DNA from 4 places in the Bradyrhizobium sp. STM 3557 genome. Region 3 is predicted to be linked to each of the others. Evidence: predicted binding sites of a transcription regulator. Region 3 holds the regulator's gene; each other region holds the start of a gene.

Region 1 (7,445 bases), 1.9 Mb from region 3:
ATTTCGTCGCCGCGCGGCCCGCAAGAGCATCGCCTTCAATCCTGCATTTGCCGGCGCCTATGATTTCACCAAGGTGTCCGATTTCGGATCGCTGATGGGCGGTTTTCTCGACGGACTGCCCGAGAATGGCCTCATCATGTGCCATCCCGGCTTCGTCGATGATGTGCTGGCGGAGCTCGACCCGCTCACGACGCAGCGCGAGCATGAACATGCCTATCTCGCCGGCGAAGCATTTCCGCAGCTCCTTGCCGCGAACAAAGTGACACTAGCCTAAACGTTCTCCATGCAAGTGCATGGTCGTTTTGACGCATACCGAAATTTAATCGGGCACCCACTACCCGCGACACAAAGCGCTCTTAGATTCGCTCCGACGCGTGGCCGAAGTTGTGAAGGCCGGCGGCAGGAGGAGCACATGACACCGCAAGAACGCCAACTGATCGACGACCTGTTCGGCCGTCTCGCCAAGCTGGAGACTGCGCCGCGTGATCCGGAGGCCGTCGCCGCAATTGCCCGCGGGCTGCAGCAGGCGCCCAACGCCGTTTATGCGCTGGTGCAGACCGTGCTGGTCCAGGACGAAGCCCTGAAGCAGGCCCATAACCACATCCAGGACTTGGAGCAGCAGCTTCAGGCGCCGCAGCAGAGCCAGTCATCGGGAGGTTTCCTCGATTCGATGCGTGACAGCATCTTCGGCTCCAGCAAGAGCCAGGGCTCGGTTCCGAACGTGCCCCCTCCGGATGCGGGCCGGCCGGTCTGGAACAGTGGGCAGGTGATGCCGCAAGGCCAGGGCGGCTATCAAGGCGGCGGCTATCAAGGCGGCGGGTATCAACAGGGCGGCTATTACGACCAAGGTGCCCAGCCGCGCGGCGGCATTTTCGGTGGCGGCGGAGGATCGTTCCTCGGCACGGCGGCGGCAACCGCCGCCGGCATGGTCGGCGGCTCGCTGCTCCTGAACAGCTTCCGCGGCATGATGGGCGGCGGCTCGCATCAGGCGTTCGGCGACACCACCATCATCGAAGAACGTCCGTCGCAGAGCCCGTGGGGCGGCGATCAGTCCGGCAGCTCGCTGGCGCGCGATGCCGGCATCGACGATATCGGCCGCTCCGATCATGGCAACCGCTCCGGCCTTTTCGATCAGGCCTCGAATAACGACTACGACGATCGCGGCGACTCCGACATGGACGACGGCGATTACGGCGATGATGACGGCGGCAGCGATTACGCCTGACGCGTCGTGCCCTCCTCGAACAACAAAAGGCCGCCCCTCCGGGCGGCCTTTTCATGACGCCGATCTCGTTTCGAGGGAGGCCTCAGAGCACGACGACGCGGGCGCCGACGCTGACGCGACCATAGAGGTCGATCACGTCCTGATTGCGCATCCGGATGCAGCCGGACGAGACATTGGTGCCGATGGTCCAGGGCTCGTTGGAGCCGTGGATGCGGTAGAGCGAGGAGCCGAGGTACATCGCGCGCGCGCCAAGCGGATTATCAGGTCCGCCGGCCATGTGCCGCGGCAGGTCCGGCCGCCGCGCCAGCATCTCGGCCGGGGGCGTCCAATCCGGCCATTCGCGTTTGGCGGTGATGGACTTCACACCCGACCAGGTGAAGCCGGGCCGCCCCACCCCGATGCCATAGCGCAGCGCTTTGCCCTCGCCCTGCACCAGATAGAGAAACTTGTTCGGCGTATCGATCACGATCGTGCCGGGCTTCTCCCTGCCATCATAATCGACCAGCTGCTTTTCGAATTTCGGATCGAACGGCCGCTGCGCCGCCTCGTAGGCTTCCTCGTCCTCAGGCGTCGCGGCCGGTGGCAGAACGCGCTGCGGCTCACCATAGGACGGCTGCTGCTGATAGGCCGGCGGCCGGTAGCCTCTTCCTTCGCCCTCGCCGAACAGAAACTCGATGAAGCCGCCGCCCATGCGTGTGTGGTCGACATAGGCCGCGCGAGTCGGCGCCGGCTGCGGAGGTGGTCCGGCATAGACAACGGTCGGCTGCTGAAATCCGGCGGCATCGATCGCCGCCGCCTGATCCATCGTTGCAAAACAGGAAGCGCCGGCAAGCAGCGCAATAGTCATGGGCTTGAACATCGACGTACTCTGTACTGTTTCGTCTCGAGACTGTTCATCGTGCGAGGAGGAGTTTGCTCCCGCTTAAGCCTAACTAAGTCCAAAAGCCGATCAGTTTGGTAAACGGATGCCGTGTTTGGATTCACCGTCTCGCGGGTGACAGTGGATTTGCTTGCCAGCGTTTATTTTCGGTGAAGGCAAAGCAGAGGATATTAACCAGCTTCATAGCGCGTATAGACGCGGAAATTGCGCGGTTCCTGCCGTGAACGTGATGTTAAATAGGCTCCGCGTAGAACTGCATGCAGTGAAGGACAGGGATTACCTCTCATGCCGGTTCGCAAACGTTTTCGTATCGAAGAAGCCATTGGCGGCCATCTGCCGGAGCCCGAGATCATCGGCGGCGAAATCGGCCCTCAGCACAGGGAAATCATGGACGAGCTCCGCGCGATCCGCGCTCAAATGGCTAACTTTCGAAGCGGCGGCAATACCTCCGGCAGCTCGGCCAACGTCGCGATCGAAGAGTCCGCGGCCCGCGAGGTCGCCGAGGCGCGCGCGCTGCTCGAGACCTATCGCGCCCAGATCGAACAGTGCGAGAAGCTCAAGATCGAGCTGGACCTGATCCACGACGCGATCAACCGCACCAAGGGCGAGATCGCCACGCTGCACGCCAAGAGCTTCAACGGCGAGGAGATGGCCAAGGTCAATGGCGAACTCGGCGCCGTCGTCGGCGGAACCGAGCAGGCGACCCAGCAGATCCTGGAAGCCGCCGAGGCGATCGACAATGCCGCCAGTGCGCTCGGCAAGGTGACCTCGCCGGACCAGCAGAAGATCCTTAGCGAGGACATCCAGGAGCGCGTGGTCTCGATCTTCGAGGCCTGCAATTTCCAGGACCTGACCGGCCAGCGCATCAACAAGGTCATGACCACGATGAAGTTCATCGAGCACCACATCGTGGTGATGATGGACATCTGGGGCGGCGTCGATGCCATCAAGGCTCACGTGCCGCCGATCGTCGACACCCGCGAAGGCGATGCCAAGCTGTTGAACGGCCCCAAGATGGAGGGCGATGCCGGCCACGCCTCGCAGGACGACATCGACGCGATGTTCAACTGAGCTCGCACAGGCCGGGACGATTGCCCGCCCAGCCCCCTCACTACAAATGCAAACGCCGGCGAATCGCCGGCGTTCTTTGTTTCTGAAGATGAACAGCCCTCCCGCTCAGGCGCGCGGCCCGCAACGGACATAGACCATGGTCTGGTAACGGGTCGCCGCATCCTTGTCGATGAAGCGGGTGATCAGCACGCGTCCGTCGAACGAGACGATCTCGCGATCCTGCTCGCCGCCCGGAGGGCCGGGCGGGCCGATATAGTTCTTGCCGCTGGACGAGCCCTTCACGCGCAGTTCCTGCGGGGTGGCCTGATCGGCCAGATGCATGATCACGCCACCGGATGAACCCGCGCCGATCGTGTAGGGCTGCTTGCACTGCGCGAGCGCCATCTTCTCGGTGCGCGCGCGATCGTTCGGATTGTTGTAGGCCGCAAGCCCCCATTTGCCGACAAGTTCATCCGCGCGAACCGTCGCCGGAACCTCCGGCTCGACGCCCGGCTCCGGCGGGGGCGCGCTCGACTGCGTCAGGCTGAAACTGCTGCAGGCGCCCAAGAACAACGTGAGCACCGAGGCAATCCCCAGCCTGGCAGCCGTCCGCAGGCTACGTGAACTCGTCATGGCATCCCCTTAGAAAACAAGATCGTGGCCACCCCATGCCGCACCCAAGCGCAAAATGGCCGTCGCGGCAACAATGTCGCAACACGACTCCGATGCACGGATTGGTTTACCAAACGCGGCGTCCAATAACAGCCTCAAGAACCGCTTGACCGCTTTGCTTGACAGGATCGGCGCCAAGCCATATTTCCGAGCGGCTATTAGCACTCTGAGGGCACGATTGCTAACGGCGCGAGCCAGTTGCCGCCACCTGAGCGTCAATTGTGGCCGCATTCAGATTCTCTTCCGACAACCCCGGTTCAAGCGCCCCCATAGGGAAACGTCATGGCTAAATCGAAATTCCGTCCGCTGCACGACCGCGTCGTGGTCAAGCGTATCGACGCCGAGGAAAAGACCAAGGGCGGCATCATCATTCCGGACACCGCCAAGGAAAAGCCCTCGCAGGGCGAGGTGGTCGCCGTCGGTCCAGGCGGCCGCGACGAGGCCGGCAAGCTGATCCCGATCGATCTCAAGGTCGGCGACCGCGTGCTGTTCGGCAAGTGGTCCGGCACCGAAGTCAAGCTGGACGGGGAGGAACTCCTGATCATGAAGGAGTCCGACATCATGGGCGTGCTGGCCTGATCCATCCACAGCCTCCGGCACGGATAAACCGTGACCGGAGGCGATCCACATTCTTGCAAGCCTCATCCGGCCGCTCAAGGGCGACGACAGCCCGTGCCGATGGGGTTCCACTGAGGAGCATTTTGAGATGGCAGCCAAGGACGTCAAATTCGCAGGAGACGCGCGCGATCGCATGTTGCGCGGCGTCGACATTCTCGCCAACGCAGTCAAGGTGACGCTCGGGCCGAAGGGCCGCAACGTCGTCATCGAGAAGAGCTTCGGCGCCCCTCGCATCACCAAGGACGGCGTCACCGTCGCCAAGGAGATCGAGCTCGACGACAAGTTCGAGAACATGGGCGCGCAGATGCTGCGCGAGGTCGCCTCCAAGACCAACGACACCGCAGGTGACGGCACGACCACGGCGACCGTGCTGGCTCAGGCGATCGTGCGTGAAGGCGGCAAGGCGGTTGCCGCCGGCATGAACCCGATGGACCTCAAGCGCGGCATCGACATCGCGGTCGCGGCCGTGGTCAAGGACATCGAGAAGCGCGCCAAGCCGGTCGCCTCGTCGTCGGAAGTCGCCCAGGTCGGCACCATCTCCGCGAACGGTGATGCCGCCATCGGCAAGATGATCGCCCAGGCGATGCAGAAGGTCGGCAATGAGGGCGTGATCACGGTCGAGGAGAACAAGTCGCTCGAGACTGAGGTCGACATCGTCGAAGGCATGAAGTTCGACCGCGGCTATCTCTCGCCGTACTTCGTGACGAATGCGGAGAAGATGACCGCCGAGCTCGACGACGTCTACGTGCTGCTGCACGAGAAGAAGCTCTCCGGCCTGCAGGCGATGCTGCCGGTGCTCGAAGCGGTGGTGCAGTCGGGCCGTCCGCTGCTGATCATCGCGGAAGACGTCGAGGGCGAGGCGCTGGCGACGCTGGTCGTGAACCGCCTGCGTGGCGGCCTGAAGGTTGCCGCCGTCAAGGCGCCGGGCTTCGGCGATCGCCGCAAGGCCATGCTGGAGGACATCGCGATCCTGACCGGCGGCCAGCTCATCTCCGAAGAGCTCGGCATGAAGCTCGAGAACGTCAACGTGAAGATGCTCGGCCGCGCCAAGAAGGTCGTGATCGACAAGGAGAACACCACGATCGTCAACGGCGCCGGCAAGAAGCCCGACATCGAGGCGCGCGTGGGCCAGATCAAGGCGCAGATCGAGGAGACCACCTCGGACTACGATCGTGAGAAGCTGCAGGAGCGTCTCGCCAAGCTTGCCGGCGGCGTCGCGGTGATCCGCGTCGGCGGCGCGACCGAGGTCGAGGTCAAGGAGAAGAAGGACCGCGTCGAGGATGCGCTCAATGCCACCCGCGCCGCGGTGCAGGAAGGCATCGTTCCCGGCGGCGGCGTTGCGCTGCTGCGCGCCAAGAAGGCGGTCGGCCGCATCAACAACGACAATCCGGACGTTCAGGCCGGCATCAACATCGTGTTGAAGGCACTGGAAGCGCCGGTGCGCCAGATCTCCGAGAATGCCGGCGTCGAAGGCTCGCTGGTGGTCGGCAAGATCCTGGAGGAGAAGTCCGAGACTTTCGGCTTCGACGCCCAGACCGAGGCCTATGTCGACATGGTTGCGAAGGGCATCATCGATCCGGCCAAGGTGGTGCGCACCGCGCTGCAGGACGCCTCTTCGGTGGCCGGCCTGCTGGTCACCACCGAGGCCATGGTCGCCGAACTGCCGAAGGAAGCCGCGCCCGCGATGCCGGCCGGCAGCGGCATGGGTGGCATGGGCGGTATGGGCTTCTAAGCCCGGTTTCACGCCTCATCGAACATGCGAAGGCCGCCTCCGGGCGGCCTTCTTTTTGACCGATGATTCCAGCGGTTTCACTCGGTCGTCGTTCGTTCCGAGGGCTGTTCATGGCCGATCGGAACGGGCCTTCCGAGCAGGACAGGCTTTCGCTCGAAAATGCGGGAGAACCGCACTAGGGTGCCGTCCAAAATCCGACTCTGGCCTTTATGAGGATTTCCATATGCGCGCGCCTTTGCTCATTGCAGCCGCCGTCCTGGCGGGCTTGCCCGCGTCCGGTTGGGCCCAGCTCAAGAACCAGGCGAGAGCCACTCCGAACGCGACTGAGATCCGGTACTTCACCTCGATCGATGGTCTCATGGATGGCAATGCCGACGTCGTGCTCAAGGAAGTCCGTCAGGGCAAGACCGTGACGGCGGCGACGCTCGACCTCTGCTATCCCATTGCGAAGAACAGCGATCGCAAGGACCGTTTCGTGGTCAACCTCGCGGTCAACGGACAGACGATGACCGGCGCCACGCAGAGCATTGGCGAGAAGGCGCCCGTCAACGTCAAGCTGATGCAGAAAAGCAATGGCGACAGCGTCGAATTCCGTGGCCAGATCAGCATCGGCCAAGAGGTGACGGAGGTCGCTTCCACCGACAATTCCGATATCAGCGAGAAGGAATATCTGGAGAGCCAGAGCACCGATGACGGCATCGTCGCGCAGCCAAAGGATTTCACCGAGGTCTCGCCCGAGGCGATCGCCGTTCGCCTCAAGCTCGATGCCGCAGTCGACTTCCTGAAGAGCCTGAAGGGACAGGACGTCGAGGTTGCGCTCTCCAGCCTGACCGTCGGCTGTGATGCGCTGCGCGCCGGCGAGCAGACCATCAGCATGACAGTCGATCCCGATCGTGCGGCCACGCAGATCGCAAAGGCGAAGGCCATGCCTGGGGTCGTTGCTGCGGGATGGACCACCGGCATTGTCGAGATGGATCGCGCGCTGCGCTTCCCGGCGGCCGACTGGCGTGACGGCGAGAAGATCAACAAGGACAAGCTGGCCGCCGTGGTGTCCGATGTGCTCGCCAAGACCTATGGGGCGAAAGCCACGGGCACGAGCTGGAACGCCACCAACGGCAAGTTGAAGCTCAGCTTCAAGCGGCCGAGCCAGCTGATGCCAGGCCTCGACCTCACCGAGGCGATCGAGGTCACCGGGCTGGTCGCGCCCGACAAACCAGGCGGGACCGACGCGCTGATGCTGTGGATCGGCAATCCGGTGACGACCACGG
Region 2 (7,445 bases), 2.5 Mb from region 3:
TTGGCCGAGCTGATTGGACGCGTTGATGAACAGGAAGTTCACCGCGCCGACCCGGCCGCGCATCTCGTTCGGGGTTGCGATCTGCACCAGCGAGAAGCGGATGACGACGCTGACGGTGTCGGCGGCGCCGAGGATCGCGAGCGCCGCAACCGACAGCCACATCCAATGGGAGAACGCGAACACGACGGTCGCCGCGCCGAAGATCATGACGGCCTGGAACATCCGCAAGCCGACATGGCGGCTGATCGTATGCCGCGCCAGTACAGCCGTCATCAGCAGAGCACCAACGGCGGGCGCCGCGCGCAGGATGCCAAGCCCGAACGGCCCGGCCTCCAGGATGTCGCGGGCATAGATCGGTAGCAGCGCCGTGACGCCGCCGAACAGCACCGCGAACAGATCGAGCGAGCTGGTACCAAGGATAGCGGGATTGTCGCGGATGAAGCGGACGCCGGCGAACAGGTCCTTGCTGCTCGCATGCTCCTCGGCCGACGGCTCGTCCATCACGTCGATCGCGCCGGTGAAGACCATGCCGGCCAGCCAGAACACGACCATGATGCCGTAAGGCAATCCCGGCGCGACCGCATAGGCGAAGCCGCCGAGCGCGGGCCCCGCGATGGTCGCAAGCTGCGCCGCGCCGCTGGAGAGAGCGCTCGCGCGCTGCAGGGTGCCGGTCGGTGCGATCAGCGGCAACAGCGCCGCAGTGGCCGGGCTCTCGAACGCGCCGGCAATGCCGAGCACGAAGGTCGCCGCGAACAGCTGGGCCTCGGTCAAGAAGCCGGCATAGGAGCCCCAGCATAGATAGAGCGCGGTGAGCGCTTCCAAGAGCTGGCAGAATTGCACCACGCGCCGGCGCCGATACCGGTCGGCGGCGCTGCCGGCGACGAACACCAAGAGCGCGGTCGGCAGGAACTGGATCAGCCCGACCATGCCGAGATCGAAAGCACGGCCGGTCATGTCGTAGATCTGCCAGCCGATCGCGACCGCCGCGATCTGGCTCGAAAACCGCGACAGGCTGCGCGAGAGCAGGAAGAACAGGAAAGGACTTTGGCGCAAGAGCGTGGTCGCGCCGATCGGCAATGTCGAAGCCATGATGAGGCCTTGCGTGACGCAAGCTCACATCGTTGTCAACGGCAGCCCTGACGCGTGCGCATCGCATGGCATTGCGCTTTGCGCCGTACCGCGCCCATAATCCCGAAAGTTCGGGGGATTTATGCTACAATTGCAATCCGCTTTCGGGATCGTCGCCCTGCTCGCGATCGCCTGGGCGCTTGGTGAAAATCGCCGCGCCGTTTCGATCAAGCAGGCCGCGCTCGGCCTCGCAGTCACCATGCTCACCGCCATCATCCTGATCAAGATACCCGTCGTCGCCCGTGGTTTCGGGGCGATCAACGACGCGGTCGGCGCGATCGCGGCGGCCTCCCGCGCCGGCTCCTCCTTCGTGTTCGGCTATCTCGGCGGCGGCACCCTGCCCTTCGACCTCAAGACACCCGGCGCCGATTTCATCCTGGCGTTTCAGGCGCTGCCGATCGTGCTTGTCATGAGCGTGCTGACCACGCTGCTGTTCTACTGGCGCGTGCTGCCGCCGGTCGTACGCGGCATGGCCTGGCTCTTGGAGCGCACGCTCGGCGTCGGCGGCGCGGTGGGACTATCGACCGCCGCTAACATCTTCCTCGGCATGGTCGAGGCGCCGCTGTTCGTGCGGCCCTATTTGCCGCAGATGACGCGCAGCGAATTGTTCCTAGTGATGACCGGCGGCATGGCGGGAATCGCCGGCACCGTGCTGGTGCTCTACGCCACCCTGCTTGCGCCGATCATTCCCGACGCGGCCGCGCATTTCGTCATCGCCTCCGTGCTCGGTGCGCCCGCGGCGATCCTGGTCAGCCTGGTCATGGTGCCGGAGACCTCGAAGGAACTGACCGGAGGATCGCTTGATGATCCCGACATGCAGGCGTCGTCGACGATGGACGCGATCGTCAAGGGTACGTCTGCCGGGCTGGAGCTGCTGCTCAACATCGTCGCGATGCTGCTGGTACTGGTCGCGCTGGTCCATCTCGCCAACGCGATCCTCTCCTTGTTGCCTGCGATCGGCGGCGCGCCGATCTCGCTGCAGCGGATCCTGGGGTTGATCATGGCGCCGGTATGCTGGCTGATGGGCCTGCCGTGGTCGGAGGCCGTCACGGCCGGCAGCCTGATGGGCACCAAGACCGTGCTGAACGAACTGATCGCCTATGTCGATTTTTCCAAGCTCGATGCGAGCGCGCTCGATCCGCGCGCCAGGCTGATCATGCTTTATGCGATGTGCGGCTTCGCCAATTTCGGCAGTCTCGGCATCATGATCGCCGGCCTCGGCACCATGGCGCCGAGCCGGCGCGAGGAGATCAACGCGCTCGGACTGAAGTCGATCGTCTCGGGCACGCTGACGACCTGCCTGATGGGCGCGATCGTGGGGGTGCTGACTTAGCAGCGCACCCGTAGCTCGGTCATTGCGAGCGAAGCGAAGCAATCCAGAGATGCATCTGCGGGAACAGTCTGGATTGCTTCGTCGCGAGAGCTCCTCGCAATGACGCAGGAGGGAGCGCCTACGCCTTCAGCACCATCGTCCCAGTCAACCGCACAATTTCGTCTTCTCCAAGGTACGACGCACCTCAGGCAGCTTGGCACGGCATGGCTCAGCCGCCATGGCCTTCGCTTCGCTGTTCCGTCCCTGCGCGTACAGCAACACCGCCATCAAGCCCTGCGCCCCGGAGCGCACCGGCCCGCCCGCCACATCCGATGCGGCGAGCGACATTGCGGTTCGCACCTCCGCCTCGGCGGCTCCGAAGCTCTTTTGTTGCATGAAGAAGATCGCACGGAATAGATGACCCCGCGGGTCTTTCGGATAGCGGGTGACGAGATCGAAAGACCGGCTGACACGCTCGTCACCGGTCGCCGGCAGCTCCGAAGCGGGGATATACTGCGCGGCCTCAGCCATGTAGGACGAATAATGAGCAGCGGCGAAGCCGGCGCAGATCAGAGATCCAGCGCATCCTGCGAGCAACGTCATGCTGGCGCTCCGCGGCAGGCTGTCATACGAGCAGAAGGCGAGCCACGGCGTGATGGCAAGTGCGCCGCCGGCCAACGCACCACCTGCATGGGCGAAGTAGTTGACCTCGCCGGAGGCTCCAAAGGCAAGTGGCAGCAGTGCGGGAACACCGAAGAAGAGCGACGTCTTCAGTCTTGAGATTGTTTGATCGGCATCCGCTTCGGGATCGAAGCTCGTGACAAACAGCGCTGCCACGAGCCCGGTAATGGCGCCGGACGCACCGACGCTCACCGTGCCGGGGGCATTGCCCAGGAGCGAGCCGGCCTCCCCGGCCAGCGCACTGGCAACAAAGATCAGCGAGAACCAGCCACGGCCGATCAGAGACTCCAGCCGGACGCCGACGATGAGCAGCGCAACGCAGTTGCTCATGAGGTGCGACTCGCTGCCATGCAGAAGCGGCGCAAGGCCGATCCGCCACCACTCTCCCCTTCCAACAACGAGATCGTAGCCGGACGCGCCATAGGCGATCACCGAGCGGACATCGAGTGAGCCGTCCGGCGCAATGTCGATCGCGAGACGGCGTTGCAGCACGAAGATCAGGATGAGATTGAAAATCAGGCCAATGGTGACGAAGGGTATATCGGCCAGGAGCTTGTTGCCGCAAAAAAGCGTCCACTCACCGGACAAGGGCCGGGCGCCGTCGCGCACGGCCGCTGGAGCGACCGGCGCGGCGACGGACTGAAACGATGCTCTTGGGGGCGGCGCCACGACGCCGCGTCGGCCAAAAGTGTTGGTCGCCATCAAAGCATTCCCGCATTTTGACAGCCTTGACCTAGCGCGGAATACTTTCGAGAGGTTAGTGTCCCGCCCTGCAGCGGCGGCTTAAACCATCCGGTTGGTAACTGCCCGGTTTCGCGGATCGGGCGCTTTCTCGCGATCGGTTTTCGAGCCCGGAATCCATTGGGCAGCAGAGCACGGGGCGAGAGCGTTTCACGCCGTCAGCTCGAGCGTCTTGAAATCCGCCGGCAGGATCACCTCGAGCAGTTCGACATCGTCGGAATAGTCCAGGATCATGTGCCGGATCTTCGGCGGCTGCGTCCAGGCGCTGCCCTGCTTCATCATGCTCTCACCGACGCCGTCCATGTAGGTCTTCACCCATCCCTTGAGCACATAGACCATTTGGAATTCGACATCGTGCGTATGGAGCTTTGAGACTTCTTTCGGATTGCACGGCGGCAGCAACCGAATCACATGCGCCCGCGCCAGGCCGTGCGTGGCATCGGCAATGCCGAGATCGCGGTAGGCCGCATAGGCGCGCAAACCGTCGGTCTTGAAGTCTTCTTCGTTGAGGTGGCTGATGGCGACCCGCTGCTTCGGGCGCTTGGATGCAGGTGCCGCGCGGCCAGTGCTGACGAGCGCCTTGCGTGCATTTGGTTTCGCAGGCGCCTCAGCGATGGCCTTCGCCGCGGCCTTGCGCAACGATGTCTTGCGTGCTGCCGATTTCGCAGCGGCGCGTGATGCAGGCGTGTTCGAACGGCTCTTGCTGGCCATCGTGCTCTCCCTCGGCTTTCCCCGGAGGCGAAGGGTAGCACAGTCAGCTTGCCATTGGGCGGTCTCCGCGATCGCCAAACAGGAGATCGTCATTCCGGGGCGCGCGGAGCGCGAGCCCGGAATGACACCGATGTTGCAGCCTGCCGCCTATTGCAGCCGAAAGACGCCGTCGACGGCGCGCAGCTCCGCGGGCTTGATCAGCTTGGAATGGGCGACTGTGACCGAAAACAGCGGACCTTCGAGCTTCTTCTGCCAGAAGCTGAGGAAATCCTGCAGCGCCGGAAATTTCGGGAACAGGTCGTAGTTCTGCCAGACATAGGTCTGAAGCAGCGAGGGATGATCCGGCATCCGGTAGAGGATCTGCGCCGTCGTCAGCCCGTAACCCAGAACCTGTTTCCGAAAGTCCTCGGAAACACCAACCCGCGAAGTCATGCCAACCTCCATTTGCAGGAAGCGCATTCTCCGGAGGGCGACCGGGACCAAGCCCCCGGCGAGATGCGCTCACTGATGAGAAATGTGACGCATGCGACCAACCCATCACAAGCCTAAAAGTTTAACGCTCTGTTGAAAATTCCTGCACTAGCAGCGACTTAGCACAGGTGCTAATACGGGGTTTCACGGTCTGTTCCGATCCCGTTAACGATTTCAGGACCTTTTGGCAGAAGCCTCGATTGACTGCTAATTTTTCTGCTACAAGCCCTTGCTCCCGGTAAAACTCTCGCCTATGTCGATCGCGCCTGCTGGCACTCGCTAGCAGCGACTGCTAATCTCCAGAACTTCGAAAACAGTTTCAATAGCTTAGGAGGACTGTATGAACTTCCGTCCGCTTCACGACCGCGTCGTGGTCAAGCGCATCGACGCCGAAGAGAAGACCGCTGGCGGCATCATCATTCCCGATACGGCCAAGGAAAAGCCCTCGCAGGGCGAAGTCATCGCCGTCGGCCCGGGCGGCCGCGACGAGACCGGCAAGCTGGTCCCGCTCGACCTCCAGGTCGGTGACCGCGTGCTGTTCGGCAAGTGGTCCGGCACCGAGGTCAAGATCGACGGCAAGGAGCTGTTGATCATGAAGGAGAGCGACATCATGGGCGTTCTCACCGACACCGGCGCCAAGAAGAAGGCCGCCTAAGCGCTGCCGCATCCGCTTCACCCCTGAGGGAGCGCCTGCGGGCGCCACGGACGGGGTGAGACATCAATTCAACTCAGGGAAATCCATTTATGTCAGCCAAAGACGTGAAGTTCGGCGTTGACGCCCGCGATCGCATGCTGCGCGGCGTCGACATTCTCGCCAATGCCGTGAAGGTCACCCTCGGCCCGAAGGGCCGCAACGTGGTGCTCGACAAGTCGTTCGGCGCCCCCCGCATCACCAAGGACGGCGTCACCGTCGCCAAGGAGATCGAGCTCGACGACAAGTTCGAGAACATGGGCGCGCAGATGGTGCGCGAAGTCGCCTCCAAGTCCGCTGACGCGGCCGGCGACGGCACCACCACCGCGACCGTGCTCGCGGCCGCGATCGTGCGCGAGGGCGCCAAGTCGGTTGCCGCCGGCATGAACCCGATGGACCTGAAGCGCGGTATCGACCTCGCCGTCGAGGCTGTGGTCGCGGACCTCGTCAAGAACTCCAAGAAGGTCACCTCGAACGAGGAGATCGCCCAGGTCGGCACCATCTCCGCGAACGGCGATGCCGAGATCGGCAAGTTCCTGGCCGACGCCATGAAGAAGGTCGGCAACGAGGGCGTCATCACCGTCGAGGAAGCCAAGTCGCTCGAGACCGAGCTCGACGTCGTCGAGGGCATGCAGTTCGACCGCGGCTACATCTCGCCCTACTTCGTCACCAACGCTGACAAGATGCGCGTCGAGATGGACGACGCCTACATCCTGATCAACGAGAAGAAGCTCTCCTCGCTGAACGAGATGCTGCCGCTGCTCGAGGCCGTCGTGCAGACCGGCAAGCCGCTCGTGATCGTCGCCGAGGACGTCGAGGGCGAGGCGCTCGCCACCCTGGTCGTCAACCGCCTGCGCGGCGGCCTCAAGGTCGCGGCCGTCAAGGCGCCGGGCTTCGGCGATCGCCGCAAGGCCATGCTGCAGGACATCGCGATCCTGACCGGCGGCCAGGCGATCTCGGAAGACCTTGGCATCAAGCTCGAGAACGTCAACCTCTCGATGCTCGGCCGCGCCAAGAAGGTCATGATCGACAAGGAGAACACCACGATCGTCAACGGCGCCGGCAAGAAGGCCGACATCGAGGCGCGCGTGGCCCAGATCAAGGCGCAGATCGAGGAGACCACCTCGGACTACGATCGTGAGAAGCTGCAGGAGCGTCTGGCCAAGCTCGCGGGCGGCGTCGCGGTGATCCGCGTCGGCGGCGCGACCGAGGTCGAGGTGAAGGAGCGCAAGGATCGCGTTGATGACGCAATGCATGCGACCCGCGCTGCCGTCGAGGAAGGCATCCTGCCGGGCGGCGGCGTCGCCCTGCTGCGCGCCTCCGAGACGCTCAAGAACGTGCGCGCCAAGAACGAGGACCAGAAGACCGGCGTCGAGATCGTCCGCAAGGCGCTCTCCGCTCCGGCTCGCCAGATCGCCATCAACGCGGGCGAGGACGGCTCGGTCATCGTCGGCAAGATCCTGGAGAAGGATCAGTACGCCTATGGCTTCGACTCGCAGACCGGCGAATATGTGAACCTGGTTTCCAAGGGCATCATCGACCCGACCAAGGTCGTGCGCACCGCGATCCAGAACGCTGCCTCGGTGGCCGCGCTGCTGATCACCACGGAAGCCATGATCGCCGAGCTGCCGAAGAAGAACGCAGCCGGCCCCGCGATGCCTCCGGGCGGCGGCATGGGCGGCATGGACTTCTAACAGTCCAGCTCCTCTC
Region 3 (7,445 bases):
TCCGCAAGGAGGTCCCTGTCGACGAGCAGCTCAGCCTGATGCCGTTCCAGCTGACCGAACGCAGCAACTTCAAGACCGTCCGCACGCTGGCGCCCGGCGCGGCGCTGATCCTTGCCGACGGCGACGAGACCAAGGGGTTCGAGGCCGCGCCTTTCATGGTCATCAGCATCATCGGCTCCGCCCCGCCTGAACCGGGTGATCGAGCGCGGTTTGCACAGCAGGCCGCCACCACGATCCCCGGCGTTCGGGACGCCAGGATCACGATGTCGGAGCCGATCCGGGTCGACGGCCTGCCGGCCTTTGAGACGCGGATCGATGCCACGAGCGGCAAGGATAATACCGCGGTGACGGTGGTGCAATGGCTGCGCTTTGGCGGCCCGAGCACGCTGCGCATCATCGGCAGCGCGCCGCGTGACCAATGGCCAGGTGCCTTTCCACGCTTCCGCGCCGTGCGCGATGGTATCCAGCCGCGCAGTTGATGCGCGCCGCGCAGATGCTGGGCACGCTGGCCACCGAAACGAGCTTTACGCCTGCCCGGCAAGCTGATTTGCTTTCGCCGTTGTCATCAACACGACGGGGGAAGCGCGATGTGGAATCGACGGCAGATTCTGGCAGGATTGGGCGCGGCGGGATTTGCGGCTGCGACCGGGCGCAGCACCTACGCAGCAGACGCGATCAAGCCGGGCGAGACGGCGGCGCTGCTCGTCATCGACGTGCAGAACTGTTTCCTCCCTGGTGGCAGCCTTGCCGTCAAAGATGGCGAGCAGGTGGTGCCGGTCATCAACAAGATCGCCAAGGCCTTCAGCAATGTCGTAATGACCCAGGATTGGCACACACCCGCGCATGTCTCCTTTGCGTCCACCCATTCCGGCAAGAAGCCATTCGAGGTGATCGATCTCGCTTACGGCAAGCAGGTGCTGTGGCCCGACCATTGCGTGCAGGGCACCGAGGGCGCGGCGCTGTCCAAGGACCTTTCGATCCCGCAAGCCGAGCTGATCATCCGCAAGGGCTTTCACAACGACGTCGATAGCTACTCGGCCTTCACCGAGGCCGACGGCAAGACCAGCACCGGCCTTGCCGCCTATCTGAAAGCGCGCGGGATCGATCGTGTCTTCGTTGCCGGATTGGCCACCGATTTCTGCGTGGCCTGGACCGCGCTCGACGCGCGCAAGGCCGGCTTCGAGACCTATGTCGTCGAGGACGCCTGCCGCGGCATCGACACCCAGGGCTCGCTGGCCAAGGCTTGGGCCGACATGGAAGCGGCGGGCGTCAAGCGGATCAAATCCGACGACATCGCGATTTAGAGTCTAAGCTGTCCGAAGCCTCTTGATCGGATCAAAACTGCATCCGCGGTCTCGGTTCACCTCTCCCCAGCGGGGAGAGGTCGGCGCGTAGCGCCGGGTGAGGGGGCGCTGCTCCCAAAAGGTGAACCGACGGGAGAGGTGTGCACCACCATTGCCGCACCCGATTCACCTATCGTGCCGAAAATGAGTTCATCCAATTGCACGAAAGCAAAGAGCCACGGAGTACGTCCCCGTGGCTCTCTTTTGATCGCTGCACGATGGCGGAAAGATCACGCGGCGCTGTCGGGCTCGTCATTGGCGGCCGCGGGTGCAGCCTTGGCGCCGCCCTTGGACACGCCGACCAGCGCCGGGCGCAGCACGCGCTCCCCGATCGTGTAGCCGGACTGCACCACCTGCACCACGGTGCCGGACGGCACCGAGGGATCCGGCACCTCGTACATCGCCTGCTGGAAGTTCGGATCGAACTTCTGGCCGCTGGGGTCGAACTTCTTGACGCCGTTCTTCTCCAGCGTCGCGTGCAGCGAGCGCTCGGTGAGTTCGACGCCCTCGATCAGCGCCTTGAGGCCGGGATCGGCCGCCGCGCGCGCTTCCGCCGGCACTGCATCGAGCGCCCGCTGCAGATTGTCGGCGATGTCGAGCACATCGCGCGCAAAGCCGGTAATGCCGTAGGTTCGCGCATCCGACACCTCGCGCGCGGTGCGCTTGCGCAGGTTCTCCATCTCCGCCAGCGTGCGCAGCATCTTGTCGCGCGCCTCAGCGGCTTCCTTGGCCAGTGCCTCGACTGAGCCGGTCTCGGGATCGTCCGGCATCACATAGGGCTTGGAGACGACGGGTTCACTGGCCTGCGCCGGGTTTGCCGGATCATTCTTCTGCAGGTCGGGATCGGTCATGGATAGACTTCTCGCAAAATTCGGCTGGAAGGGGAGGGGGTTCGTCGGCCGGGATATCGTGCTTTAGATGGCGAAAATCAAGCACGGCCTGCGATTTGCAGCCCGCCGCGGCGGATTCCGGCGCGCCTCTCAGCCACCCAAGATTCGGCTGACGATACGCGCGGCGTAATCCACGGTCGGGATCACCCGGGCATAGTTCAGCCGGGTCGGGCCGATCACGCCGAGCACGCCGACGATACGGCCAGCAGCGTCGGTATAGGGCGCCACGATGGTCGAGGAGCCCGACAGCGAGAACAGCTTGTTTTCCGAGCCGATGAAGATGCGCACGCCCTCTGCGCTCTCGGCGCGGCCCAAAAGATCGATCACGCCACGCTTGGTCTCGAGGTCGTCGAACAGCCGCCGCACGCGCTCGAGGTCATCCAGCGCGTGCAGATCCTCCAGGAGATTGGCGTGGCCACGCACGATGAGCTGCCGCTCCTCATTGTCGCCGCCCGACCAGCTCGCGATCCCCGCCGCGACCACCTTCTGAGTCAGCTGGTCGAGCTCGGCACGGTCCTGCGCCAGCGCGGTCTCGAGCTCAAGGCGGGCCTCGGCCAAGGTCCGCCCCCTGATCCGCGCATTGAGGAAATTGCCGGCCTCGATCAGGGCGGAGGTCGGAACCCCCGGCGGCAGCGTCAAAACCCGGTTCTCGACCTGCCCGTCCTCTCCGACCAGCACCACCAGCGCCCGCTCCGGTTCCAGGCGCACGAACTCGATATGCTTCAACCGCGAATTGGATTTGGCGGTCAGCACGACGGAGGCTGCACGAGTGAGGCCCGACAGCCGGGTCAGGGCCTCGTCCAGCGCCGCCTCGACCGATTGCGCGCGGCCGACCGAGGCGAGCTGGCCTTCGATCGACTGCCGCTCGGCTTCGGTGAGATCACCGACCTGCATCAGGGCATCGACGAAGAAGCGCAGGCCCAGTTCGGTCGGCAGTCGGCCGGCCGAGGTGTGCGGCGCATAGATGAGGCCAAGGTGCTCCAGATCGGCCATGACGTTGCGCACCGAGGCCGGCGACAAAGGAACCGCAATCAGCCGCGAAACGTTGCGCGAGCCCACCGGTTCGCCGGTGGCGAGATAGCTTTCGACGATCTGCCGGAAGATCTCGCGGGACCGCTCGTTGAGCTGCGCCAAACCGGCCGGCGGGGACATCAGATTGATCGGATCGTGGTGAGCCACCTGCACATTCCTCCCAGCTGACCATAATGTGTCGATGCGGCGGGCCGGTGGCAAGCCGCTTCGGACAGACGCATAAGCCCTTGCCGCTGCTCCCTCACCCTCCTACAAGGCGCCAACCCCGATTTTCGCCTTTGCCGGAGGATTCCCATGCGGCCAAGCCGCCGTGCTCCCGACGAACTGCGCGCCGTCAGCCTGGAACGCGGCGTCGTGAAATATGCCGAAGGTTCCTGCCTGGTGAAGTTCGGCGACACCCATGTGCTGGTCACCGCCACCTTGGAAGACCGGCTGCCGCCATGGCTGAAGGGGCAGGGCCGAGGCTGGGTGACGGCGGAATACGGCATGCTGCCGCGCGCGACGCTGGAGCGGACCCGCCGCGAGGCGTCGGCTGGCAAGCAGGGCGGCCGCACGGTCGAGATCCAGCGCCTGATCGGCCGCTCCCTGCGCGCCATCGTCGATCTCGAAGCGCTGGGCGAACGGCAGATCACGGTCGACTGCGACGTGCTGCAGGCCGATGGCGGAACCCGCACGGCCTCGATCACGGGCGCCTGGGTCGCGCTCGCCGACTGCATCAAATGGATGAAGGCGCGCAACATGATCAAGACCGAGGTCCTGCGCGACAACGTCGCCGCGATCTCCTGCGGCATCTATAACGGCACGCCGGTGCTCGATCTCGACTACGCCGAAGATTCGGAAGCGGATACCGACGCCAACTTTGTGATGACCGGCGACGGCCGCATCGTCGAGGTGCAGGGCACCGCCGAGAAGACGCCGTTCTCCGAGGCCGAATTGCTGTCGCTGATGGCGCTGGCGCGCAAGGGTGTGGCGCGCCTGGTCGACCTGCAGAAGATGGCGGTGGCGTAAGCACCATGCACCGCAAGCTCGAAGGCCGCATCGTCATCGCAACTCACAATCCCGGCAAGCTCGCCGAGATGCGCGAATTGCTGGCGCCCTACGGGGTCGAGGCGGTCTCGGCCGGAGAGCTCGGCCTCGGCGAGCCCGAGGAGACCGGCGACACCTTCGAGGCTAACGCCCGCATCAAGGCGATCGCTGCGGCACAGGCCGCACGGCTCCCCGCCTTCGCCGATGATTCCGGCATCGTCGTGGATGCGCTCGACGGCGCTCCGGGTATTTATTCCGCGCGCTGGGCCGGCGAGACCAAGGATTTCAATGCGGCGATGGCGCGCGTCGAGCGGCTGCTCGCCGAGCGCGGCGCCACCACACCGGACAAGCGGCGCGCGCATTTCGTCTCGGCGCTGTGTGTCGCCTGGCCCGACGGCGATCTCGAACAGGTGGAAGCGCGCGTCGACGGCACGCTGGTCTGGCCGCCGCGCGGCACCGCCGGCTTCGGCTATGATCCGATGTTCCTGCCCGACGGACATGCGCGCACATTCGGCGAAATGACGAGCATCGAGAAGCACGGGATGCCGCCGCTGGGGCTCGGCCTGTCGCATCGCGCACGCGCTTTCGTGAAGCTTGCGGAGATCTGCCTTGAGCGGCGCTGACGCGAACGCCTTCGCGGTCTATGTGCATTGGCCGTTCTGCCTGTCGAAATGTCCCTATTGCGACTTCAACAGCCATGTCCGGCATGCGGCGATCGACCAGGAGCGTTACGCACGCGCCTTCGCGCGCGAGATTGAAACGACCGCCGCGCGCACGGGTGCGCGCGAAGTCACCTCGATCTTCCTCGGCGGCGGCACGCCGTCATTGATGCAGCCGACCACCGTCGGCGCCATCCTGGATGCGATCGGCAAATACTGGCATGTCGCTGGTGATGTCGAAGTGACGCTGGAGGCGAATCCGACCAGCGTCGAAGCGACCCGCTTTGCCGGCTGTCGCGCCGCCGGCGTCAATCGCGTCTCGCTCGGCGTGCAGGCGCTCGACGACGCCTCGCTGAAAATGCTGGGCCGCCTGCACACGGCGCAGGAGGCGATGGACGCGGTCAAGATCGCACGGAGCGCGTTCGACCGCTATTCGTTCGACCTGATCTATGCCCGTCCCGATCAGACGCCGGCAATGTGGACCGATGAGCTGACGCGCGCAATCGGCGAAGCGGCCGAGCATCTGTCGCTCTATCAGCTCACCATCGAGGAAGGCACGCCGTTCTTCGGCCTGCACGCGGCGGGCAAATTGAAGACGCCGGATGAAGGCCTGGCGCGCACGCTCTATGACGTGACGCAGGAGGTCTGCGCCAAACACGGCCTGCCGGCCTATGAGATCTCCAACCACGCGCGTCCGGGTGCCGAATGCCGGCACAATCTGGTCTATTGGCGCGGGCAGGAATATGCCGGCATCGGACCCGGCGCGCATGGCCGGCTCGATATCGCTGGCCGACGGCACGCGACCGCGACTGATAAGCGCCCGGAGACCTGGCTGATGCGGGTCGAGGCCGGCGGCCACGGCATCACGAGCGACGACGAGCTCAATAGCGAGGAGCGCGCCGACGAATTCCTGCTGATGGGTCTCAGGCTTGCCGAGGGCATCGACCCCCGCCGCTACGCCGCGATCTCCGGCCGCACACTCGACCCTGATCGCATCGCGCTGCTGCGGGAGGAGGGCGCCATCATCGTCGATGAAGACGGCCGCCTGCGCGTCACGCAGGACGGTTTTCCGGTGCTCGACGCCGTCGTCGCCGACCTCGCCGCCTGAGTTTGCCTTTAGGTCGCGCTGAAGCTCTTTGGCGAGCCGGCCACCGCCTGGCCGCCGCCGGAGGCGACGCGCATCACCGCAAGGCCGCGCTCATTGGTGCCGTCGGGGCGAAACCGAAACAGCCCATCGATGCCGGCAAAGCCCGACGAATTGGTCAGCACGTCCGGCGCGAAGCGCTGCTGCCCCTGCGTGCGCGCCAGCGCGGCAACCAGAGCCACCGCGTCATAGGCGAGCGTCGCCGTCCGCACCGGCTCCGATCCGAAACGGGTGCGATAGCGCCCCGAGAAGGCGCGGAACCCGGATGGATCCGGCGCGGCATAGAGGCCGCCTTGCAGATTGGCGCTGGCATAGACCCGCGGATTGTCCCACAGGCCGGTGCCGAGCAGCTGGATGTTGCGCAGATTCGCGCCGGCTGCCGTCAGTGCATCTGCCGTCGCCACCACCGCGTCACCATCATCGGCCAGGAGCAGCGCATCGGCGCCGCCGAGCGCCTGCGCAACGGCGCGCGCCGGCGTGGCACGATCGGCACCATATTTCTCGAGCGCGACGATGCGGCCGCCTTTGCGGGTCACCGCGGTCTTGAACGCGCCCTCGACCACGGTGCCATACGCATTGTCGGGCAGCAGCGCCGCAAAGGAGCGCTTACCGACCCCGGCGGAATAGTCGACGATGCGGGTGACGTCGGACTCCGGCAGGAAGCTCAGGAGATAGACGCCGCGGCCGGCGACGCTGGAATCGGTCGAGAACGCGATCACCGAGATGTTGCGCGTGCGCGCGACCTGCGCCGTCGCCGGCACCGAACCTGCAAACAATGGCCCAAGAATGATTTCCGCGCCTTCGTCGCAGGCCTGTTGCGCGCCCTGCTGTGCGCCTTGCGGACTGCCGGCATCGTCCTTGATCAGGAGCTGGATGTTGGGATTCTGGAACTCCGCGAGCGCCATCTCAGCTGCGCTCTTCATCGATTGCGCGGCGAGCCCGGCATTGCCGGCGGCCGACAGCGGCAGGATCAGCCCGACCTTCACGTGGCCGCTGCCGGCCACCGCCGGCTCTTGCGGTGCGCCCGCCGGCTGTGAAAACTGGTTGAAACTCTGCTGTACGTTCGAGCACGCCGCAAGCAGCGGCGCGCCGAGCAGGAGCCCGAGCGCGGTTCTCCGGGCGACCCCTTCGGATGTCAGGCCGGGAGCGGACTCACCGGGAGGGGACTTACCGGAAGGGGACTTGGGATGACGCGAGCCCACCATGATGTCTCTTCGCTTGGCCGGATCGTGCCGAGCCGGGGGTCCTTCCGAGGAAGCCGGAGGGACGGCAGATTCACGCATATTGTCGACGAATAGTTAACCAAAACAAAAGGCTAAGGAACTCGAACACGCCACCGGCCGGTTCATTC
Region 4 (7,445 bases), 3.0 Mb from region 3:
TGGTTCCGGGCCTGATCCTTGGCTATCTCATCATGGGCCTGATCTGGCCGTGGTCGATCATCGAGCCCGCCAATCCGTTCCGGGCGCTGACCTACTTCTCGCACTTCTTCGAGAAGCCCTGGAAGGAGATGTTCGACGGCGCGCTGGTCTCGGTGCCGGACATGCCGTGGTCCTATCTGCCGACCTTGTTTGCTCTCCAGCTCCCCGAACTGATGCTTGGCCTGTTCATCGCCGGCGCGGTGGTCTCGGTGCTGTCGCTGTCGCGGAACAGCATGACGGCGCGGCAGAAGAGCATCGTGCTGATGCTCACGGTGGCTGCGACGCTGCCCATCCTGATCGCGATCGTGAAGCGCCCCGCCCTCTACAACGGCATCCGCCACTTCGTGTTCGTGATCCCACCAATGGCGCTGCTCGGTGGTCTCGCCTTCGCCTGGCTGCTCGACTGGTTGAAAGCCGACAGCCGCCGGAACTGGCAGCCGCTGGCCGTCACGGTGTTCTGCTTCGGCCTGCTCTTGCCGCTCGCCGAGATGATCCGGCTGCATCCCTATCAATACGCCCATTTCAACTACATCGCAGGCACCGTGCGCGAGGCCGACGCCCGGTTCATGCTGGACTATTGGGGCCTGGCACTGAAGCAGGCCTCCGATGGCCTGAAGGAGCAGCTCGACGAGCGCCAGGAAGTGCCGCCCGAGACCCGCAAATGGAAGGTCGCGGTGTGCGGACCGCAGCGCCCCGCGCAGGTCGCGCTCGGTCCCGACTTCACGATCGGCTGGGACAGCAGCGGCGCCGATTTCGCGATGACGCTCGGCGAGTTCTATTGCAAGGGCCTGTCCGCGCCCGTCATGGTCGAGATCAAGCGTGACGACGTCGTGTTCGCGCGGGTCTATGATATCCGCGGCAAGAGCATCTCGAGCCTGCTGTCGATTCCCGCGCCGTAAAGCGTTTTCAAGCGAAGTGGGCACCGGTTCGCGTCAAGAAAACGCGTCAAGATAAAGCGGCAGAAACCCGCCGCGCCCTGCATAACAGCCCCCGTTCGGCCGCGCCTTGTCGCGGCGAAATCGGGCGACTACGCTCCGCTCAAACTGACCGATCAGCGGAGAACGGCGATGTCGCCAGCGGAAGCGCGCCCGAAGGAAGTGCCTGCGAACATGACGGAGGCGGAATGGAGCCAGCGGGTCAATCTCGCCGCGGCCTATCGCCTCGTGGCGCTGTTCGGCTGGGACGACCTTGTCGACACCCACATCTCGGCGCGGGTGCCCGGTCCCGAGCATCATTTCCTGATCAACCCTTACGGTCTTCTGTTCGAGGAGATCACCGCCTCCAGCCTGGTGAAGGTCGATCTTGCCGGCAACCAGCTCACCGAGAGCGAGTACCGCATCAATCCGGCCGGCTTCACTATCCATTCGGCGATCCACGAGGTGCGCGAGGACGCTGCTTGCGTGATCCATCTGCACACGCTGGACGGCGTCGCGGTGTCGAGCTCTGCCGAAGGCCTGCAGCCGGTCAACCAGATCGCGCAGTACGTCACCCATGATCTCGCCTATCATGACTATGAGGGCATCGCGCTCGATCATGACGAACGGCCGCGCCTGCAGCGCGATCTCGGAGCCAAGAACCACATGCTGCTCCGCAACCATGGCACGCTGACGGTCGGCCGCTCGGTCGCTTCCGCCTTCGAGCGTATGTATCAGCTGGAGCGCGCCTGCTCGATCCAGGTCCGCACCCGGACGCTCGGTCCAGCAGTCTATCCCGTGCAGGATGAGGTGGTGGAGAAGAACGCGAAGCTGTTCCAGAATGCCGATCGGGCCGAGCTGCGCTCGACACAGTTGGTCTGGCCTCCGCTGCTGCGCAAGCTCGACCGCATCGACCCGAGCTACCGGACCTGACGCGGCGGCGCCGATCACGGAGGAGCAGACCGTGACGATCCTGGTGACCGGCAGTTCCGGCCATCTCGGCGAAGCGCTGGTGCGCACGCTTCAGGCGCAGGGGCGCGACGTCATCGGCCTCGACATCCGTCCCGGCGCCGTCACGCACCGGATCGGCTCGATCACCGAGCGCGATGTCGTGCGCGATGCCATGGCGGGCGTCACGGTCGTGCTGCACGCCGCGACCTTGCACAAGCCGCATGTCGCGACCCATAGCCGGCAGGCGTTCGTCAACGTCAACATCACGGGCACGCTGAACCTGCTGGAGGAAGCGAGGGCCGCCGATGTCACGGCCTTCGTTTACACCAGCACCACAAGTGTGTTCGGTGATGCGCTGGTGCCGCCGCGAGGCGAGCCGGCGGCCTGGGTGACGGAGAGCGTCTCGCCGGTGCCGAAGAACATCTATGGCGTCACCAAAGCGGCGGCGGAAGATCTCTGCCAGCTGTTCGCGCGCAACCAGGCCCTACCTGCGATCGTGCTGCGCGTCTCGCGTTTCTTTCCCGAACCGGACGATGACGCTGCCGTGCGCAGCGCCTATGACGACAGCAACGCGAAGGTGAACGAGTTCCTGCATCGCCGCGTCGACATCGAGGATGTGGTCGACGCCCACTTGAAAGCGATCGCTCACGCCTCCACTGCGCGTTTTGCGAAATACATCATCAGCGCCACCACGCCATTCTCACGCGAGGACATGGCCGAGCTGCGTGGCAACGCGCCGCAGGTGGTCCGCCGCATCGTTCCGGACTACGTGCAGGAATATGCCCGCCGAGGTTGGAGCATGTTCGATGGCATCGATCGCGTCTATGTCAACGCAAAGGCCCGCGCCGAGCTCGGCTGGCGGCCGCGCCATGATTTCCGCACGCTCGTGGCGCGACTGAAAGCCGACGAGGACATTCGCAGCCCACTCGCGCAGGCGATCGGCAGCAAGGGTTATCACGACCGCGCTTTCGGCCATGGTCCCTATCCGGTCGACGACGCCATTCGCGCCTGACCCGTGCAATGTGATGGACCGGCGAGGACAGATGTGCTAAGCACGGGTCATACGACCTCTACGCTTTTCGGAATGAAACGCCGTCCAATCCTGGGCGGCGTTTTTGCTTCGGGGAAGCAACGATTCCCTGACAACTCAGGCTGCGGCCACGAGCAGCCGGCGCAAGCGCAGATCGGCGTCATCGAGCACTTTCGCCAGCCTTTGCTGCTCATCGGCTTCAAGGTCATTGCGCCTGAGCATGGCGCGGCAATGCGCAATGACGCGCTGCTCGCTCTCGATCAGAAAATGATTGACGTTGCCGGCTAAGACAGTGGTGGCACGCGCGCGGTCGCGCGGCCTGGTGTCAGGCTGCCAATTCAACATGGGCTGTCCCCGCTCAGCAGGGCCCGGCCAAGCGGCGGGGCCCTGCATGCCCCGCGATCAGAAGTCCATCGCGGGCGCAGCCGCGGGGGCTTCGGCCTTCTTCGGCTTCTCGGCCACCAGCGCCTCGGTGGTGATCAGGAGCGAGGCGACGGAGGCCGCGTCCTGCAGCGCGGCACGGACCACCTTCGCCGGGTCGATGACCCCCGCCTGCACCAGATCCTCATACGCCCCGGTCGCAGCGTTGAAGCCCCAGTTGTAGGTATCCTTCTCCAGGAGCTTGCCGACCACGAGCGAGCCGTCGGCGCCGGCATTCTGCACGATCTGGCGCACCGGCACCTGGATCGCGCGACGGACGATCTCGACCCCGGCCTTCTGATCCGCATTCGCGGTCTTGATGCGGTCGAGCACCTTGCTGGCGCGCAGCAGCGGGACGCCACCACCCGGCAGGATGCCCTCCTCCACTGCAGCGCGCGTCGCATGCAGCGCATCGTCCACGCGATCCTTGCGCTCCTTGACCTCGACCTCGGTGGCGCCGCCGACCCGGATCACCGCGACGCCGCCGGCCAGCTTGGCCAGGCGCTCCTGCAGCTTCTCGCGATCATAGTCCGATGTGGTCTCCTCGATCTGCGCCTTGATCTGCGTCGCCCGCGCCTCGATGTCCTTCTTGGCGCCGGCGCCGTTGACGATCGTGGTGTTCTCCTTGTCGATCACGATCTTCTTGGCGCGGCCGAGCATCGACAGCGTCACGTTCTCGAGCTTGATGCCGAGATCCTCCGAGATCGTGGTGCCGCCGGTGAGGATCGCGATGTCCTCCAGCATGGCCTTGCGGCGATCGCCGAAGCCGGGCGCCTTGACCGCCGCGATCTTGAGGCCGCCGCGCAGCTTGTTGACGACCAGCGTCGCCAGCGCCTCGCCCTCGACGTCCTCCGCCACGATGAGGAGCGGCTTGCCCGATTGCACCACGGCCTCGAGCAGCGGCAGCATGGTCTGCAGGCCCGACAGCTTCTTCTCATGGATCAGAACATAGGGGTCCTCGAGCTCGACCCGCATCTTCTCGGAATTGGTGACGAAATAGGGCGAGATATAGCCGCGGTCGAACTGCATGCCTTCGACCACTTCGAGCTCGGTATTGAGGCTCTTGGCCTCCTCGACCGTGATCACACCCTCATTGCCGACCTTCTGCATGGCTTCAGCCAGGAAGCGGCCGATCTCGTCATCCCCATTGGCCGAGATGGTGCCGACCTGCGCGATCTCATCGTTCTTGGTAATCTTCTTGGCGTGCGACTTGAGATCCGCCACGATCGCCTCGACGGCCAGATCGATGCCGCGCTTGAGGTCCATCGGGTTCATGCCGGCGGCAACGGACTTCGCGCCCTCCTTCACGATCGCCTGCGCCAGCACGGTCGCGGTCGTGGTGCCGTCACCGGCGAGATCGGCGGTCTTCGAGGCCACCTCGCGCACCATCTGGGCGCCCATATTTTCGAACTTGTCCTCGAGCTCGATCTCCTTCGCGACCGCCACGCCGTCCTTGGTGATGCGCGGGGCGCCGAACGATTTCTCGATCACCACGTTGCGGCCCTTGGGGCCGAGCGTGACCTTCACGGCGTTTGCGAGTATGTCGACGCCGCGCAGCATGCGGTCGCGCGCTTCGGTCGAAAATTTCACGTCCTTGGCGGCCATGATCGTCGTCTCCTTCTCCGATGACTGTCAGTTGTGCATGATCAAGCGGCCTTCTTTGCCGCAACCGGTGTGTCGACGATGCCGAGCAGATCGCTCTCCTTCATGATCAGGAGATCCTTGCCGTCGATCTTCACCTCGGTGCCCGACCACTTGCCGAACAGCACCCTGTCGCCTGGCTTCACATCGAGCGGCACCAGCTGACCCTGCTCGTTCCGCGCACCGGGGCCCGCGGCGATGATCTCGCCTTCCTGCGGCTTCTCCTTGGCGGTGTCGGGAATGATGATGCCGCCCTTGGTCTTTTCCTCGGCATCGATACGGCGCACGAGCACGCGGTCGTGCAACGGACGGAAATGCATGCACATCCTCCTTCACAAGATCAGCGATGTCATAGATCCGGGTCCCATCAGGCCCCCGGGCAAAAACGACCTAGTGAACGGGAACTTTTGGTTCAAGAGGGCGTGAAAAATTTTTTGGCACTCTCCGGCAGTGATTGCCAGGCACGCTCTTGACCGCGGCCGGACATTTTCCCAGCTAAATCGGCGCCAAAATCCCGGTTCACCTTGTGGGGGGTAACAATGCAGTTTCTGCGTTGGGTCCGGCCTGTGATCGCGCCGGCCATCCTATTGTGTCTGTTCGCCGGACCGGCGAGCGCCCAGATTCCCGACCTGCGGCTCGGGCGCGTGCCGACGCTGGCTCCGCTGGTCAAGGAGGTCACGCCGGCAGTCGTCAACATCTCGGTCGAAGGCAAGGTTCGCCAGGACAATCCGCTCTATCAGGACCCGCTATTTCGTGAATTCTTCGACGTCCCGAAGCAGGTCGAGAAGCAGATCAGCGCAACCGGCTCCGGCGTCATTGTCGACGCCCAGCGCGGCTACGTGATGACGGCCAATCACGTCGTCGAGCATGTCACGAGTGTCCAGATCAGGACCAAGGATGGCCGGAAATTTGCCGCGCGCCTGGTTGGGCGCGATCCTGGCACCGACATCGCGCTGCTGCAGATCCGCGACCCCGCCGATCTCAAGGCAATTGCGCTCGGCGACAGCGATGCGCTGGAGGTCGGTGACTTCGTGATCGCGGTCGGCAATCCCTTCGGCCTCGGCCAGACCGTGACGTCGGGGCTCGTCAGCGCGCTCGGGCGCACGGGCCTTGGCAAGCAGGGCTATGAGGATTTCATCCAGACCGATGCCGCCATCAATCCGGGCAATTCCGGCGGCGCGCTGATCAATCTGCGCGGTGAGCTGGTCGGCATCAACACGGCCATCATCTCGCCGGGCGGCGGCAATATCGGCATCGGCTTTGCCGTGCCGATCAACATGGCGCGGCGGGTGATGGAGCAACTCGTGCAGAACGGCCGGGTCGAGCGCGGACGCATCGGCATTAGCCTGCAGGACCTAGACGTGCCGGTGAACGGTCATGTCCAGGGTGCGCGCGTTGCCGATGTGAGCGCCGGCTCGCCGGCCGAGCGTGCCGGCCTGCGCAAGGGCGACATCATCGTCAAGGCCAATGACATGCCCGTGCGCAGCGCGACGCAGGTCCGCAATCTGATCGGCCTCACGCCAGTCGGCCAGCGCGTCCGTCTTACCTTCGAGCGCGACCGCGCACTCGGCAATGCGACCGTGGAGGTCGCTCCGGCCGCGGAGGAGCGGGCGCGCGTGCGGACATCGGGATGATGCCGCCGGCGCCGATCACCGGCCTGGCGGCTGAATGGCGAGGCGGCGGAAGGACCAAGACGGGCGGCGCCGGGGGGACCATCCGCTGACGGAGCGGCCCTGCGTCGCCGGGCAGAGCATTCTTTACCGCGCATCAAGCATGTGTGCGGCCAAGCGTCGCGCAGCAAAGACCTGTTAAGCCCTCCGTGCCCTTCATGCGTGTGGGGGATGCCGGAATGCGGGGCGACGGGTTGGCTTTCAGTTTGCCGCAATGGCGGGTGACGCAATGGCTTGCGGATGTCGGGCCTGACGTCAGCGACGATGTCCGCGTCGCACTGATCGGCGATCTCTATGGCAGCTGGCCGATTTTCGCCGCCGGCCTCCTCAACTCCACCTTGACCAGCGCCGCGATTGCCGCGCGCGAGCAGACGACGCCATTCGTCGCCTGGCTCGCGCTGGAGATCGTGGTCTGCACCGCGCGCCTGATCGTGCTGAGCATCGCCTATCGTGCGGCGCGCGCGGGACGCAGGACGCCGACCGATCTCTACATCCTGCTTGGCATAGCCTGGAGCGCCAGCATCGGGCTCGGCGCAGGGCTGAGCGTCGCCAGCGGCCACTGGGTCAGCGCGACGCTCGCCTGCCTGTCCGGCGCTGCGATGGTGGGCGGCATCTGCTTCCGCAGTTTCAGCGCGCCGCGCCTGGCGGGCGCCATGATCCTGTTCACAGTCGGGCCCATGATCCCCGGGATCGCGCTGGCGCGCGAGCCGCTGCTCTACATGCTGTTCCTGCAGATCCCGCTCTATTTCTCGGCGATGACAGCCGGCGCATTCCAGCTCA

Evidence for each region. The regulator HrcA, encoded in region 3, represses chaperone genes, less so after heat shock. The targets are predictions, from matches to a motif close to GTTAGCACTCNCNNNNNGNGAGTGCTAAC.
Region 1: a site for HrcA is predicted at 3,985-4,013, ahead of groES (co-chaperone GroES). Genes of this name have one in related genera too.
Region 2: a site for HrcA is predicted at 5,313-5,341, ahead of groES (co-chaperone GroES). Genes of this name have one in related genera too.
Region 4: a site for HrcA is predicted at 5,429-5,457, ahead of groES (co-chaperone GroES). Genes of this name have one in related genera too.

The regions. Positions count from the first base shown of each region.
Region 1 covers NZ_CP120697.1:2,112,083-2,119,527, reverse strand. The annotation lists gene P6U24_RS09500 (ChbG/HpnK family deacetylase) at 1-274, shown strand, start outside; gene P6U24_RS09495 (DUF2076 domain-containing protein) at 413-1,225, shown strand; gene P6U24_RS09490 (L,D-transpeptidase) at 1,308-2,084, opposite strand; gene P6U24_RS09485 (protein phosphatase CheZ) at 2,391-3,176, shown strand; gene P6U24_RS09480 (hypothetical protein) at 3,282-3,788, opposite strand; gene groES (co-chaperone GroES) at 4,110-4,406, shown strand; gene groL (chaperonin GroEL) at 4,534-6,177, shown strand; gene P6U24_RS09465 (hypothetical protein) at 6,401-7,445, shown strand, end outside.
Region 2 covers NZ_CP120697.1:5,632,098-5,639,542, forward strand. The annotation lists gene P6U24_RS26000 (MFS transporter) at 1-1,089, opposite strand, end outside; gene P6U24_RS26005 (NupC/NupG family nucleoside CNT transporter) at 1,211-2,461, shown strand; gene P6U24_RS26010 (rhomboid family intramembrane serine protease) at 2,606-3,730, opposite strand; gene P6U24_RS26015 (cupin domain-containing protein) at 4,013-4,573, opposite strand; gene P6U24_RS26020 (usg protein) at 4,721-5,005, opposite strand; gene groES (co-chaperone GroES) at 5,385-5,699, shown strand; gene groL (chaperonin GroEL) at 5,789-7,429, shown strand.
Region 3 covers NZ_CP120697.1:216,102-223,546, reverse strand. The annotation lists gene P6U24_RS01015 (hypothetical protein) at 1-479, shown strand, start outside; gene pncA (bifunctional nicotinamidase/pyrazinamidase) at 588-1,304, shown strand; gene grpE (nucleotide exchange factor GrpE) at 1,574-2,194, opposite strand; gene hrcA (heat-inducible transcriptional repressor HrcA) at 2,324-3,412, opposite strand; gene rph (ribonuclease PH) at 3,560-4,273, shown strand; gene rdgB (RdgB/HAM1 family non-canonical purine NTP pyrophosphatase) at 4,279-4,914, shown strand; gene hemW (radical SAM family heme chaperone HemW) at 4,901-6,058, shown strand; gene P6U24_RS00980 (penicillin-binding protein activator) at 6,067-7,299, opposite strand.
Region 4 covers NZ_CP120697.1:3,251,222-3,258,666, reverse strand. The annotation lists gene P6U24_RS14660 (glycosyltransferase family 39 protein) at 1-938, shown strand, start outside; gene P6U24_RS14655 (class II aldolase/adducin family protein) at 1,107-1,886, shown strand; gene P6U24_RS14650 (NAD-dependent epimerase/dehydratase family protein) at 1,918-2,916, shown strand; gene P6U24_RS14645 (hypothetical protein) at 3,052-3,279, opposite strand; gene groL (chaperonin GroEL) at 3,337-4,959, opposite strand; gene groES (co-chaperone GroES) at 5,001-5,315, opposite strand; gene P6U24_RS14630 (trypsin-like peptidase domain-containing protein) at 5,535-6,629, shown strand; gene P6U24_RS14625 (GGDEF domain-containing protein) at 6,845-7,445, shown strand, end outside.